Regions from separate parts of the Variovorax sp. S12S4 genome, predicted to be linked through region 2. Evidence: riboswitches for the same ligand, from Rfam matches in the RefSeq annotation. Region 2 holds a riboswitch; each other region holds the start of a gene.
What was found. A riboswitch is a leader RNA that binds a small molecule or an ion and turns the genes downstream of it on or off. The one in region 2 is predicted to bind glycine.
Positions count from the first base shown of each region.

Region 1: another riboswitch for glycine. It lies ahead of gcvT (glycine cleavage system aminomethyltransferase GcvT); the one in region 2 lies ahead of M0765_RS12150 (D-amino acid dehydrogenase).
Region 3: another riboswitch for glycine. It lies ahead of M0765_RS16180 (ABC transporter substrate-binding protein); the one in region 2 lies ahead of M0765_RS12150 (D-amino acid dehydrogenase).

Region 1 is NZ_JALPKR020000002.1:5,601,811-5,606,540, reverse strand. Features, by position in the region: gene gcvP (aminomethyl-transferring glycine dehydrogenase) at 1-1,005, opposite strand, end outside; gene gcvH (glycine cleavage system protein GcvH) at 1,056-1,427, opposite strand; gene gcvT (glycine cleavage system aminomethyltransferase GcvT) at 1,479-2,621, opposite strand; glycine riboswitch at 2,700-2,811, opposite strand; glycine riboswitch at 2,824-2,914, opposite strand; gene M0765_RS27455 (hypothetical protein) at 2,937-3,500, opposite strand; gene M0765_RS27450 (TRAP transporter large permease) at 3,648-4,730, opposite strand, start outside.
Region 2 is NZ_JALPKR020000002.1:2,482,333-2,487,062, reverse strand. Features, by position in the region: gene rfbA (glucose-1-phosphate thymidylyltransferase RfbA) at 1-574, opposite strand, end outside; gene rfbD (dTDP-4-dehydrorhamnose reductase) at 621-1,511, opposite strand; partial or broken gene rfbB (dTDP-glucose 4,6-dehydratase) at 1,508-2,589, opposite strand; glycine riboswitch at 2,683-2,782, shown strand; glycine riboswitch at 2,817-2,922, shown strand; gene M0765_RS12150 (D-amino acid dehydrogenase) at 3,014-4,315, shown strand; gene M0765_RS12145 (FIST signal transduction protein) at 4,333-4,730, opposite strand, start outside.
Region 3 is NZ_JALPKR020000002.1:3,276,661-3,281,390, reverse strand. Features, by position in the region: gene M0765_RS16185 (ABC transporter permease) at 1-607, opposite strand, end outside; gene M0765_RS16180 (ABC transporter substrate-binding protein) at 632-2,215, opposite strand; glycine riboswitch at 2,407-2,536, opposite strand; gene M0765_RS16175 (hypothetical protein) at 2,701-3,486, opposite strand; gene M0765_RS16170 (NADPH-dependent FMN reductase) at 3,596-4,186, shown strand; gene M0765_RS16165 (IclR family transcriptional regulator) at 4,219-4,730, opposite strand, start outside.

The DNA.
Region 1 (4,730 bases), 3.1 Mb from region 2:
CTCACGGCGAATGTGCTGCTCGCGCGTTTGCAGCGCGAGGCGGTAGGCGGGTTGGCCGTGCGTGTCGACGCTCACGCCGACGAGACGGCCCGGCAGCGAGCGCTTGAACTCGTCGCGGCAGGCCAGGTAGGCGGCGTGCGGGCCGCCGTTGCACAGCGGCATGCCGAAGCGCTGCGTGGTGCCGCAGACGATGTCCGCGTCCCATTCGCCCGGCGGCGCGAGCAGGGTGAGCGCGAGCAGGTCGGCGGCCACGCAGAAGGCGGCGTCGCACTGGTGCGCATGGCCCGCGAGCGGGCGCAGGTCATGCACGTGGCCGGTGGTGGCAGGGTACTGCGCGAGCACGCCGAAGAATTCGCAGCTCGCCATCAAGTGCGGCAGCGTCTCCGACACGGTGCTCACTTTCACCTCGATGCCCAGCGGCGCGGCGCGCGTCTTGATGACCTCGATGGTCTGCGGGTGGCAGTCGCCCGACACCAGGAACACGTTGCTCTTGCTCTTCACGCTGCGCTTGGCGAGCGTCATCGCCTCGGCGGCGGCTGTGGCTTCGTCGAGCATCGAGGCGTTGGCGATGGCCATGCCCGTCAGGTCGCACACCATGGTCTGGAAGTTGAGCAGGGCTTCCATGCGGCCCTGCGAAATCTCGGCCTGGTAGGGCGTGTAGGCGGTGTACCAGGCGGGGTTCTCGAGCACGTTGCGCAAGATCACACCCGGTGTGTGCGTGCCGTAGTAGCCCTGGCCGATGAAGCTCTTGAACACCTTGTTCTTCGCCGCAATGGCCTTCAGTTCGGCCAGCGCGTCCGCCTCGGCCACCGGCGCGGGCAGCCGCATCGGCTTGGCGCGTCGAATGGCCGCGGGCACGATGCCGTCGATGAGCTCCGCCCGCGTTTCCGAGCCGATCACCGGCAGCATGCGCGCCTCGTCTTCCGCATCGATGCCGATGTGGCGGGCGAGAAATTCTTCGGCGTTCTCTAGTTGTTGCAGGGAAGGCTGGGCGGGAATCGGCATGGCGGTAAAGGCTCGGGGAATGAGGAAGGGCGGCTGAAGAACCCGGCGGATCAGGATTCGGCGGCGAACTTGTCGTAGCTGGCGGCGTCGAGCAGCGCGTCGAGTTGCGACGGTTCGCTGAGCTTGACCTTGAAGAACCAGCCGGCGGCCAGCGGGTCGGTGTTGGCGAGCGAGGGATCGGCGCGGAGCGCTTCGTTCACTTCGGTGATCTCGCCCGACACGGGCATGAACACATCGGCCGCGGCCTTGACCGATTCGACGACACCGGCCACTTCACCTTGCGCAAAGGTCTTGCCCACTTCGGGCAGATCGACAAAGACCACGTCGCCCAGCGCATCCTGTGCGTGAACGGTAATGCCGACTGTAGCAGCGTCGCCTTCGGCCGAGACCCATTCGTGGTCCTTGGTGTACTTGATGCTCATGGTGAAAAACTCCTCGTGGAAAAAAATGATCTGATTCAGGCAGCGCAGAGCCTAGCCGCGGTAGTAGCGCGTCGGCACGAAAGGCAGGGTCGAGACTTCCATCGGCACCGGCTTGCCGCGCACGATCGCCTGCACGCGCGTGCCAGGCTCTGAAAACGCGGTGGCCACGTAGCCCATGGCAACCGGGCGATCGGCCGTCGGGCCGAGCAGGCCGCTGGTCACAATGCCGATGTCCCGGCCTTCGAAAGATTGCAGGAGCGTGCCGTCGCGTACCGGAACGCGTTCCAGCGCCACAAGGCCGACGCGCTTGCGCTTCAGGGTGTCGTGGTCGGTGCGGCCCGCGGCGCCGGCCGTAGCGGCGGCCAGTTGCGCCAGCACCTTGGCCGCACCCGGAAAGCCGCCTTCGCGCGCGCCGCCCGTGCGGCGCACCTTCTGGATCGCCCAGTTGAGCGAGGCCTCGACTGGCGTGGTGGTGGTGTCGATGTCGTTGCCGTACAGGCAGAGCCCGGCTTCGAGCCGTAGCGAATTGCGCGCGCCCAGGCCGACGGGCTTGACCTCGGGCTGCGCCAGCAGCAGGCGGGCGAGGGCGTCGGCATCCTTGCCGGCGACCGAAATCTCGAAGCCGTCTTCGCCCGTGTAGCCGCTGCGCGTGGCAAAGGCCGGAATGCCGCCGATCTTCACCGCGCCGCCGGTCATGAACACAAAGCGCTCGATGCCGGGCGACAAGTGGGCCAGCACCGTGGCGGCCTGTGGGCCTTGCAGCGCGAGCAGTGCATGGTCGGGCATGGGCTGCACGTCGCAGCGCGCGCCGATTTTCTGCTGGATATGCGCGAGGTCGGCCACCTTGCAGGCGCCGTTCACGATCACGAAGATCGAGCCGTGCCCTTCGTTGAAGAACATCAGGTCGTCGAGGATGCCGCCTTCGTCGTTCAGCAGCAGCCCGTAGCGCTGCTTGCCCGGTGCAAGGTCGATCACGTCGACCGGCATCAGGGTTTCGAATGCGGCGGCGGCGTCGGGCCCCACCAGGCGCAACTGGCCCATGTGGGAAATGTCGAACAGGCCGGCCGCGTCGCGCGTGTGCTTGTGCTCGGCCATCAGGCCGGCGGGGTATTGCACCGGCATGGAGTAGCCGGCAAAAGGCACCATGCGGGCGCCCAGTTCCACATGCAGGTCGTGCAGGGGCGTCTTGAGCAATGGGGCGTCGGATGATGAAGCGGAAGCGGCCACGGGGCACTCCAAAGGGGCAGTCGAATTCCATGGCGCGAGCCATGGGCCACCCCTGCTGTCCGCTTTACCTGAGAGATTCGCCCCACGATCGGGGTTTGCTCCTTCGGTGGGCCGCCGCATCGCCAAGATGCAAGGGCCTCTCTCCAGCAAGGAAACGCCGGCATGCGCCAGCGCCTTGTCAGTCCTTTTGCCTGAGCGTTCGGGAAACCCCTGCGCCTTCGGCGGCCTCGCGTGGCGAGGCTCTCTCCTGACCCTTCGAAGTGTAGTGGATCGCGGAAGGCCTCAGTGCACGGTTTCCGAAGCGGGCGGCAGCAACCTTTCGATACGCTCGCGCAGCGATTCGGCCCGCTCGGCGCCCGCGGCTTTCTCGACTTCATTGAGCATCAGCGCGGCAATCGTCAGCATGGCGTCGCGGTCGCGGGCTTCGCGTAGCGCATCGCGCATCTGCAGCGCAAACTTGGGATCGCGCCGCACGAACATGCGCTCGCAGATGTCGAACAGGAACATGCGCGTGGTGGCCAGGGAACGTTTGCCGTCGAAGTTGTCGGTCGAGGTCTCTACACGGATGGGCTCCGCCGCAGGAGCCGGAATCGGCGTGTGTGCCGGGCCCGCCGAAACGGGTGGGGCGGCTTTGGGCTCGGCGACCTGCGCGTCGTGCAGGTACCCGCGGTTCATGAGCGCCCGCAGCGTCTGTTCGGCTTCGTCGCGGCTCGCGAACAGCGGGCTGAAGTCGGTCAGCGAACGCCGGCCGTCGGCCATCAGCAGCAATGCGCGCTCGCGCTGGCTGAGCGTGCGTTGCCCGCCTTGCAGTTCGTCGCGTGCCTTGTCGGTCTTGGTGGGAAACATGGCGCCACAGCTTTCGGAATCGAAGGCTGCAGCATCGTTGGGGCTGGTGACATCTTTGTGAAACGTTTGCCTTACAGGGGCATTTGCCGCATAAAAAAGGCAGCCCGCGAAGGCTGCCCGTTTTCTCTCTGGTTTTTGCGTCGCCTGCTACTTGGCGTACACCAGGTCGCGCAGCGCGAGCGATATCCAAGGCACGTAGGTAATCACCATCAGGCAGGCCAGGATCACCAGCACGAAGGGAATGAGGTACTTCACGATGCGGTCGAGCGAGATGCGGGCCACCGTGCACGCCGCGAACAGGTTCACGCCGAAGGGCGGCGTGATCATGCCGAGCGCGAGGTTCACCACCATGATGAGCCCGAAATGAACCGGGTCGACACCGAAGTGCACCGCCACCGGTGCCAGGATGGGCGCGAGCACGATGATGGCCGCGCTGGTCTCGATGAACATGCCGATGATGAACAGCGCCGCGTTCACGCCCAAAAGGAACATGGCCGGCGACTTCAGCACTTCCTGCAGCCAATGGCCGATGGCGTCCGGCACGCCCGCGCGCGTGATCAGGAAGGCGAACAGGCCCGCATTGGCGATGATGAACATGATCACCGCCGACGACAGCACCGACTTCCGCAGGATGAGGTACAGGTCCTTGAGCTTGATCTCCCGGTAGATCACCATGCCGACCACCAGCGCATAGAACACCGCCACCGCCGAAGCCTCGGTGGGCGTGAAGATGCCGCCGTAGATGCCGCCCAGGATGATTACCGGCATCAGCAGTGCCCAGCCGGCCTGCCAGGTCGCCTTGCCGAAGGACATGCGGCCGTCGCCGTCGTTCTTGCCCCAGCCCTTCCACTTGCAATACACCCAGACGAACAGCATCAGCGCCAGGCTGATGAGAATGCCGGGGCCGAAGCCCGCAATGAACAGCTCGCCGATGGACACTTCGGCGCTCACGCCGTACAGAATCATCGGAATGGAAGGCGGAATGATCACGCCCAGCTCGGCGCTGGTGGCCTGAAGCGCCGCCGCGTACGCGGTGGGGTAGCCGTGCTTGATGAGCGCCGGAATCAGGATGGCGCCGATGGCAAAGGTGGTGGCCACCGAAGAGCCCGACACCGCCGCAAAGATCATGCAGGTGAGCACGCAGGTCATCGGCAGGCCGCCCTGCACACCGCCCACAATGCTCTTGGCAAATTCGACCAGCCGGCGCGAGATGCCGCCGGTTTCCATCAG
Region 2 (4,730 bases):
TGGCGATGTCGACGACCTGGTTGTCGTAGAAATAAAGGCCCGTCACGGCGTAGCTGCTCTTGGGCTTGGCCGGTTTTTCTTCGATGCTGCTGGCCTTGCCTTGTGCATCAAAGGCCACAACGCCGTAGCGCTCTGGGTCGTGCACGTGATAGGCGAACACCGTGGCGCCCGCCGATTTCGCATCGGCATCGGCCAGCAGGTGCGCAAAGTCGTGGCCATAGAAGATGTTGTCGCCCAGCACCAGCGCGCTCGGCGAATTGCCGACGAACTTGTCGCCGATGATGAAGGCCTGCGCGAGCCCGTCGGGACTGGGCTGCACCGCGTACTGCAAGTTGATGCCCCATTGGCTGCCGTCGCCCAGCAGCTGCTGGAAGCGCGGGGTGTCCTGCGGCGTGCTGATGATCAGGATGTCGCGCATGCCGCCGAGCATCAGCGTGCTGAGCGGGTAATAGATCATCGGCTTGTCGTACACCGGCAACAGCTGTTTGCTGAGCGCGAGCGTGGCGGGATGCAGCCGGGTGCCCGAGCCGCCGGCCAGGATGATGCCCTTGCGTTGCGTGGTCTTCGTGGTCATCGTTGTATTTCTTTCTTGCTTTCTCTGCTTACTAGGCAACGCGCGTTCAAAGGGTCTCGCGCAGCATGCGGGCGACGCCTTGTTGCCAGTGCGGCAGCACCAGGCCAAAGGTGGATTGCAGCTTGCGCGTATCGAGGCGCGAATTGGCCGGCCGCGTAGCGGGCGTGGGGAAGGCACTCGTGGGTACGGCTTCGACCTGTTCGGGGCCGGCCTTGAGCTCTACGCCGGCTTGGCGCGCCTGCTCAAGCACAAAGCGTGCATAGCCGCACCAGGTGGTCTCGCCGCCGGCCACCGCGTGATACAGGCCGGCTTTGGAAGGGTCTTGCAAAGTGGCACGAATCGCATGCGCCGTGACATCGGCCAGCAGTTCGGCACCTGTCGGGGCGCCAAATTGGTCGTCGATGACGGTCAGCTTGTCGCGCTCCTTGGCAAGCCGCAACATGGTCTTGGCGAAGTTGCCGCCGCGCGCGGCAAACACCCAGCTGGTGCGAAAGATCAGGTGCTTGGCGCAGTGCTTGGCCACCAACTGTTCGCCTTCGAGCTTGGTGCGGCCATACACACTGAGTGGGCCGGTGGCATCGTCTTCTTGCCAAGGCTTGCTGCCGCTGCCATCGAACACGTAGTCGGTGGAGTAATGCACCATGAGTGCACCGATCTGCCCGGCGGCTTCGGCCACCACGCCGGGCGAAGTGGCGTTGAGCTTGCGCGCGAAGTCGGGCTCGCTCTCGGCTTTGTCCACGGCCGTGTGAGCCGCGGCATTGACGATCACGTCAGGCCGCACCTTGAGCACAGTCTCGGCCAACTGGTCGGGACGGCTGAAGTCGGCGTTGAAGTCGGTGCTGTCGAAATCGAGCGCCACCAGTTCGCCCAGCGGCGCGAGGCTGCGCTGCAACTCCCAGCCGACCTGTCCGCCCTTGCCCAGCAGCAGCAGCTTCATGCGGTGGCCTTGGCCGCGGGTGCGGCGTCGTATTGCTTCTCGACCCATGCGCGGTACGCGCCGCTTTGCACGTTGCGCACCCATTCGGCGTTCGCGAGGTACCACTCGACGGTCTTGCGGATGCCGGTGTCGAAGGTTTCGGCGGGCTTCCAGCCCAGCTCACGCTCCAGCTTGCGTGCATCGATCGCGTAGCGCCGGTCGTGGCCGGGGCGGTCGGTAACGTAGCTGATCTGTTCCTTGTACGGTTTGCCATCGGCGCGCGGGCGCAGTTCGTCGAGCAGCGCGCACACGGTGTTCACGATCTCGATGTTGGGCTTCTCGTTCCAGCCACCGACGTTGTACGTCTCGCCGAGCTTGCCGGCCTCGAGCACGCGGCGAATGGCGCTGCAGTGGTCCTTCACATAGAGCCAGTCGCGCACCTGCATGCCGTCGCCGTACACCGGCAAGGGCTTGCCAGCCAGGGCGTTGACGATCATCAGGGGATGAGCTTCTCGGGGAAGTGGAACGGCCCGTAGTTGTTGGAGCAGTTGGTGGTGACCACCGGCAGGCCGTAGGTGTGGTGCCAGGCGCGCACGAGATGGTCGCTGGCGGCCTTGCTGGCTGAGTAGGGGCTGTTGGGCTCGTACTTGTTCTCTTCGGTAAAGGCGGGGTCGGTCTTGGAGAGCGAGCCGTAGACCTCGTCGGTCGACACGTGAAGGAAGCGGAAGGCAGACTTTTGCTCAGCCGGCAGTGCGCTCCAGTAGCCGCGCACCGACTCGAGCAGGCGAAAGGTGCCGAGCACGTTGGTTTGCACGAAGTCTTCGGGGCCATGGATAGAGCGATCCACGTGCGATTCCGCGGCAAAATTCACGATAGCGCGTGGCTTGTGCTCGGCCAACAGGCGATCGACCAAAGCGCTGTCGCCGATGTCGCCCTGCACGAAGATGTGGTTCGGGTTGCCGTTGAGCGAGCCGAGCGTCTCGAGGTTGCCCGCATAGGTCAGCTTGTCGAGATTCACGATGGACTCGTTGCTCTGCGCCAGCCAGTCGAGTACGAAGTTGGCGCCAATGAAGCCCGCGCCGCCGGTTACCAGGATCATGAGTCTCCCCGAAGTTTCGAATCAATGACAATTATCCCATTGGTCGAATTGTCAAAAATCCATGGTCGGCTCTTCGCGGTCCCAGCCTACAATGGCGTTAATGCAGGAGAGCGAGTAGTTCTTTTTACTACTCCACCGAAGGCGCAAACTCCCATAAACGCTCAGGTCGGCCGAACGAAACCGTTGAAGTTCTTTCAAAGAGTTTCGTGGCATGTACTGCACCAACTGACACGCCGTCTGGAGAGCCATCACCTTGCGTGATGCACCGAAGGAGCAAACCCGTTGCGGGCGCAGCGGGTGAATCTCTCAGGTACCGAGGACAGGGGGAGCGGCAACTTGTGACGGTGGTCGTCCGGTTGTTTGCTATTTATTCGATAGCAACCTCGCCCGCGGTTCAAGCGCTTCAACCTCAAAGGTACTTGAAATGCGCGTGATCGTTCTTGGCGCCGGCTTGCTCGGCGTGACCTCGGCTTACTACCTCCAGCAACTCGGCCACGAAGTAACCGTCATCGACCGGCAGGCCACCCCCGCCGCCGAGACCAGTTTTGCCAACGGCGGGCAGATCTCCGTCAGCCATGCCGAACCCTGGGCCAATCCGAGCGCACCGCTCAAGGTGCTGCAGTGGTTGGGCAAGGAAGACGCCCCGCTGCTCTTTCGCATTCGCGCGGACATGCGCCAATGGCTCTGGGGCTTGCAGTTCCTGCGCGAATGCACCCCCGGCCGCACGAAGCACAACATCGAGCAGATCGTGCGCCTGGGCACCTACAGCCGCGAAGTGCTGCAGCAATTGCGGCGCGACACCGGCATCGCCTACGACCAGCGCACGCAAGGCATCCTGCACTTCTATACGACGCAGAAAGAGTTCGACAGCGCTCTTGCGCCCGCCGAGCAGATGCGCGCACTCGGCTGCGAACGGCAAGTCATCTCCGCGGATGAGGCAGTGAAGATCGAGCCCGCCCTGGCCCACATCCGTTCGCAATTGGCCGGCGCCACTTACACGGCAGAAGACGAATCCGGCGACGCCAACCTCTTCGCACGCGAAATGGCACGCCTTGCGACAGCAGCCGGCGTGAAGTTCCTCATGAGCCACACGGTGACTGCGCTGCGCGAAGCGGGCGGCAGCATCGACCACGTGGAAGCTACCGACAGCGAAGGCCGCTTCCAACGCATTCGCGGCGACGCCTTCGTGCTTGCGATGGGCTCATTGAGTCCGCTGTATGCCGCGCCGCTGGGCATTCGCCTGCCGATCTATCCGGCCAAAGGCTATTCGGTCACGCTGCCAGTCAAAGACGCGACGAAGGCGCACCAGGTTTCGCTGACCGACGACGAGTTCAAGCTGGTGTTCTCGCGCTATACGTCGGCCTCCGGCGACCGCCTGCGCATTGCCGGCACGGCCGAGCTCAATGGCTACGACCGCGACTTGAACCGCGTGCGCTGCGAAGCGATCGTGCGGCGCGTTGAACAGCTCTTCCCCGGCGCCGGCGACACCACGCAGGCGCAGTTCTGGACCGGCCTGCGCCCCGCGACGCCGAGCAATGTGCCTTTGATCGGCAAGACGAAGCTGCCCAACCTGTACCTGAACACCGGGCACGGCACGCTCGGCTGGACGCATGCGTGCGGCTCGGGCAAGTCGGTGGCGCGGATCGTGAGCGGGCTTGCACCCGAAGTCGATTTTGCGTTTGCCGGCATGCCTACGCCAGCAGCGCGCCTGCTCCAGCCGGCCTGATCTGGCCGTGGCGGCGGTCAGTCGTTGCCGGTAAACACCGTCAACACCCCCGTATACCCATACAAGTGGTGCCGGGCAATCTCCCCCGCCGCAAAGAAACCGACCAGCGGCACGTCGCCCAGCGCGTGCCGCACGATCTGCAACTCGGCGCCCGGTGCGCCGAAGTGTGGCCCGCCGCGCCCCGAGCAGCTCACGTACACGGCACCCGCGATGCGGCGCGCCGGGTGCGGCGCTGCTTCGGCCTCCCCGGCCGCCACCGCGCGCGCGGTGGCCAGGGTCTGTTCTTCGGGCTCCAGTTCTTCGCGGATTTCCGCGCAGATGCGCATCAGGTCGGCGCGTGCGGCCTGTGCATTGCGCCGACAAAAGGTCAGGCGCATGCCGGCCTCGGCCACGTCGGCAATGGCGATGCCGCGCC
Region 3 (4,730 bases), 790 kb from region 2:
CCGCACGCGTGACGCGCGCAATCAGCGCTACATAGATGATCGACAGCGTGATCGACGGCAGGATGAGGTGCTTGATCCAGGGCAGCGGCCCCTGGCTCAGCCGCTGGTAGCCCTGCACCGGCAGCCACTGCAGGTGCAGCGCAAAGATCCAGATGAGCACATAGCCGATCACGAACGCCGGTATGGAAAAGCCCATGACCGAAAAGCCCATCAGCATGCGGTCCAGCCAGCCGCCGTGCCGCCAGGCGGCAACAACCCCGAGCGGCACCGCGACGAGGATGGTGACCACCAGCGTCACCGCCGCGAGAGACACCGTCGGCTCGATGCGCTGGCCGATGAGCTCCACCACCGTCTTCTTCATGAAGTAGGATTCGCCCAGGTTGCCTTGCAGCAAGCGGCCGCTCCAGCGCACGAACTGCACGGGGAGCGATTCGTTCAACCCCAGTTGCTCGCGCACCTTGGCGATGTTCTCGCTGGTGCCGCTGTCGCCCACGATGGCGGCCGCCGGATCGCCGGGCGCCAGCCGGAGCATGAGAAACACGATCAGCGCAACGATGACGAGCACCGGCACGGTCGACAGGATTCGGCGCGCAAGGAAGATCAGCATGGGGTTTCCAGAAAAGAGCGCCCGTCAGTTCTTCTTGATGTTCCAGAACACGGCAACGGGCGAGCGCACCACGCCGCTCACCGCAGCCTTGCGGTAGGCGGTGAGCGGCTTGTATTCGCCGATGGGCGCGTAGATGCCGGTGTCGTACACGCGCTGCTGGATGGCCGTGGCCAGCTCCTTGCGCCGGGGTTCGTCGGCCGTCGCGAGGAAGTCGGATTTCAGCTGCTCCAGCTTCTCGTCGGTGGCCCAGCCGAACCAGCCCTTCTCGCCGTTGCCCGTGAGCGGCGCATAGAACATCGGGTTCATGTTGTCGGCAATGCCCCAGCCGGTGATGAAGAGATTCCAGCCGCCCTTGTCGACCGGGTCTTTCTTGGCGCGGCGCGTCACCAGCGTGGGCCAGTCCATCGACTGCATGTCGACATTGAAGCCGGCCTGCTTCAGCAGCTGCGCCATCACGGGCGGAAACTTGTTGAGCAGTGCAAAGTCGGCCGGGTACATCAGCACCACGGGCTTGCCGTCGTAGCCGGCATCCTTCAGCAGGGCCTTGGCTTTCTCGAACTGCGGCTTGCCGGTGAAGTAGCCGGTCTTGTCGCTGGCGAAGATCGTGCCGCACGGGTACACCGATGCGCAGCTGTTGTAGAGCTCCTTATGCACCATCTGGGCGCGCATGAGCGCCTCCTGGTTGATGGCCATGATGGCGGCCTGCGCGATCTTCGGGTTGTCGAAGGGCGGAATGACGTGGTTCAGGTGCAGCGCGAACGAGCCCTTCGGAATCGGGTTGTCGACCGTGATGGACGTGTTGCCCTTCAGCGCCGTGTACTGCTCGGGCGGCAGCCACTCGATCATGTCGACCTCGCCGTTGGCAAGCGCATTGGCCTGCGTTTGCGCATCCTTCAGGATGATCCATTCCATGCGGTCCACATACACGTTCTTGCCGCCCGCCGTGCCCGAGGGCGCTTCGGCGCGGGGCACGTATTTGGCGTTCTTCAGGTACACGATCTTCTCGCCGGGGCGGTACTCGTCCTTCTTGAAGATGTAGGGGCCCGATCCCGTGGCGTCGTCGATCTGCTTGTCGGGCGGCGTGGCGGCCACGCGCGCCGGCATGATGAAAGGCGGATTCGACGAAGGCTTGCTCAGCGCGTCCAGCACCATGCCGAAGGTGTCCTTGAAAACCAGCTTGAATGAGTTGGCGTCGACGGCCTCGGCCTTGTCGAGCGCCGCATACATCTTCTGCCCCAGCCCGTCGCGCTGGCCCCATCGCTTGAGCGACGCCAGCACGTCTTCCGAGGTCACCGGCTTGCCGTCATGAAATTCCAGGCCCTTGCGCAGCGTGAACGTCCAGGTCTTGCCGTCGGCGCTGGTGGTGTACTTGTCGACCATCTGCGGCTTGACCTTGCCCTGCTCGTCCACACCGAACAGCGTGTCGTACACGGCATAGCCATGGTTGCGCGTAATGAACGCGGTGGTCCAGATCGGATCGAGAATCTTCAGATCGGACTGGGGCACCACCCGCAGCACCTTGCCCGCTTCTTGTGCGAACGCGCTTGCAACGCCAATAGCGAGCATGGCGCCCACGACAACGGCTTTCAGGTTTCGTTTCGACAGCATCTTCGGTTCTCCGGTTGAAAAAATCGTGAGGAAAGTCAGCGAAAAACGGGGGCGATTCGGGCAGGCGCCTGCGTGCGTGCGCAGGCCTCGGCACACCCGATGAAGAAGGGAACGATGCGCGGTGCGCTCTGGCAAAGGTCATGAAGAAGAAGGCTCCGGAAGCGCGCAAGGCCACCCCGCGCACTGCGCGAGATGCCCCTGCTGTCCTTTGGCCTGAGAGATTCACCATGCACGCTCATCGCGCATGGCTTGCCCCTTCGGCGGCCGCCCTCGGAGTCCTTTTGTTCAGGACGCCGGGCAGCGCTCTCCAGCGTTAGTCATTCATCCAGTCTGGGGACCTGAGCGTTACGGGCTGTCGCCTTCGGTAATGCACTAACTCGAAGCACCGAGCCGGCATTTCTCCTGGATGGTTTCTTCTAAGCAGAATGCGTGCCACTCGGGCGCGTGCGCACAGGGGCGCACGCGGATGGAAACGCGCACCGAAGCTACTGCGGTCCGCCGCAGAAGCTCACCCTTTCGGTGGTCTTGGCGGTGAAGTGAAGACGCGTGGTGGTGGTGCCGCTGGCGGGTGTGTTGGCGGGCCACTCGCTCTGCAGCCACGTGTATTGCCAGCTGTAGGGTCCGCGCGGCTTGTTGGGTTCTTCGTAGGCAATGCGAAGGCTGCCGTTGCTCTCGTCGTGGCAATGCTTCGAACTCTTGTATTCCTTTTCGCTGAAGCAGGCGCGGATCATCTTCGAGCAAGAAAAAGGAATGCCCTCGTGGACGGCCCGGGTGTCGTCCAGCGGCACGAAGTCGGCCTTGCTGAACGAGGCGCCGCCGCCCGAATACATCTCGGACACGGTCTGCAGCACGGCCATGGCCCATTGCCCTTCGGCCAGCGGATAGAGTGCCGGCGCAAGCGAAAGGCGCGTGTCGGACATGCCGGCTGCGGCGTCTTTCTTCATGCCGGCCACATAGGCGCTGAAGTCGTGCAGGCGCTCGATCTGCCAGGTCTTCGCGTCCTTGTCGCGCCTGATGCGCGCCATGGCCAGCGGCTCGGCCGAGAGCACTGCAAAGCTGTTTGCCGCGGCGCCGCGCAGCCGGTACAAGCCCAGCGCATGCGGGTCGCAAGGCTGCGGCAGCAATGCGCACAGGCGGGCGCGCCAGTCCGGATCGACCGACTGCGGCTTCTTGACCGCATCGAGCACCTGCGCCGAGGGAGCGGCGAACACATGGCCGGCCGATGCGGCAAGCACCATGGCGGCAGTGCAAAAAGCAGGCGGCTTGTTCATGCCGGAATGGTAGCCAGAGGATTCGAAAGATGCTGCTACCAAATGCGCCGACATGCCAATGTTGTAGCCTTCGCCCCGTGGCCGCCCGGCCTCGACAACGGAGCGACGAATGGCTGACAAGATCCTGGTGTTCTACGGTTCCTACAGGTCGGACCGCATGGGCATTCGCCTGGCCGACTACCTGGTGGCGGGCCTCGGCGCGCGAGGTGCCGAGGCCGAACTGATCGACGCGCAGGCGGTGGGCCTGCCCATGCTCGACCGCATGTACAAGGAGTACCCCAAGGGCACCGCGCCCGCCCCCATGGAAGCGCTGGCGCAGAAGATCCGCGGCGCGGACGCCTTCGTCTTCGTGACGGGCGAATACAACTGGGGCCCGCAGCCCGGCCTGAAGAACCTCACCGACCACTTCCTAGAAGAATGGTTCTGGCGGCCTGCTGCCGTTGCCAGCTATTCGGCCGGCCGGTTTTCAGGCGTGCGCTCGGGCACCGTGTGGCATTCGATCCTGTCGGAGATGGGCATGGTCGTCGTCTCGAGCACGCTCGCCGTCGGGCCGATCTCGCAAACGCTCGACGCGGACGGCAAGCCCACGGGCAGTGCGGGCGAATCTCTCCAGCGCTCATTCGGCCGCTTTGCCGACGACCTCGCGTGGTGGACCGACGCCGCGCGCGAGCAGCGGGCGCGCAAGGCGCCGCCTTACTGAGAAGCCGGGTCTGGCAAGCCGGGTCGCGCCGCTCAGCCCTTGCCCAGCGAAGGGCGGCCGAACAGGCTCGACGCGTTGCTGATCGGCCCGAGCTCGGCCGTTGCGGCCAGCAGCGCGGGCGCCAGCTCATGCATGCGCTCGCTGCCAAGGCGCGTGCGCGGCCCGGCAATGCTGATGACGCCGATCACTTCCTTGCGGCGGAACACCGGCGCCGCCATGGCGGCCATGCCGGGCGCGAAGACTTCGTCGATCATGGCGTAGCCGCGCACCCGCGCCGCATGCAGAAAGCCCAGCAGCGCGCGAATGGTGGTCGGCGCCTTCGGACCGTATTCCGCCGGCGTGCCGAAGCCTTGGCGCGAGACCAGCTCCAGTGCGCGTTCGTCGCTCAGCGTCATCAGCCACGCGTGGCCGGAAGACGTGCACGACAGGCGCGCATCCATGCCCATGTCCGGGTCGTAGCGCAGCCCCGCCTGTCGCGTGCCCTGCGACTTGGCGACCCAGGTGAGGCGGTCTTCATCCACGATCGAAAGGCGCACCAGTTCGC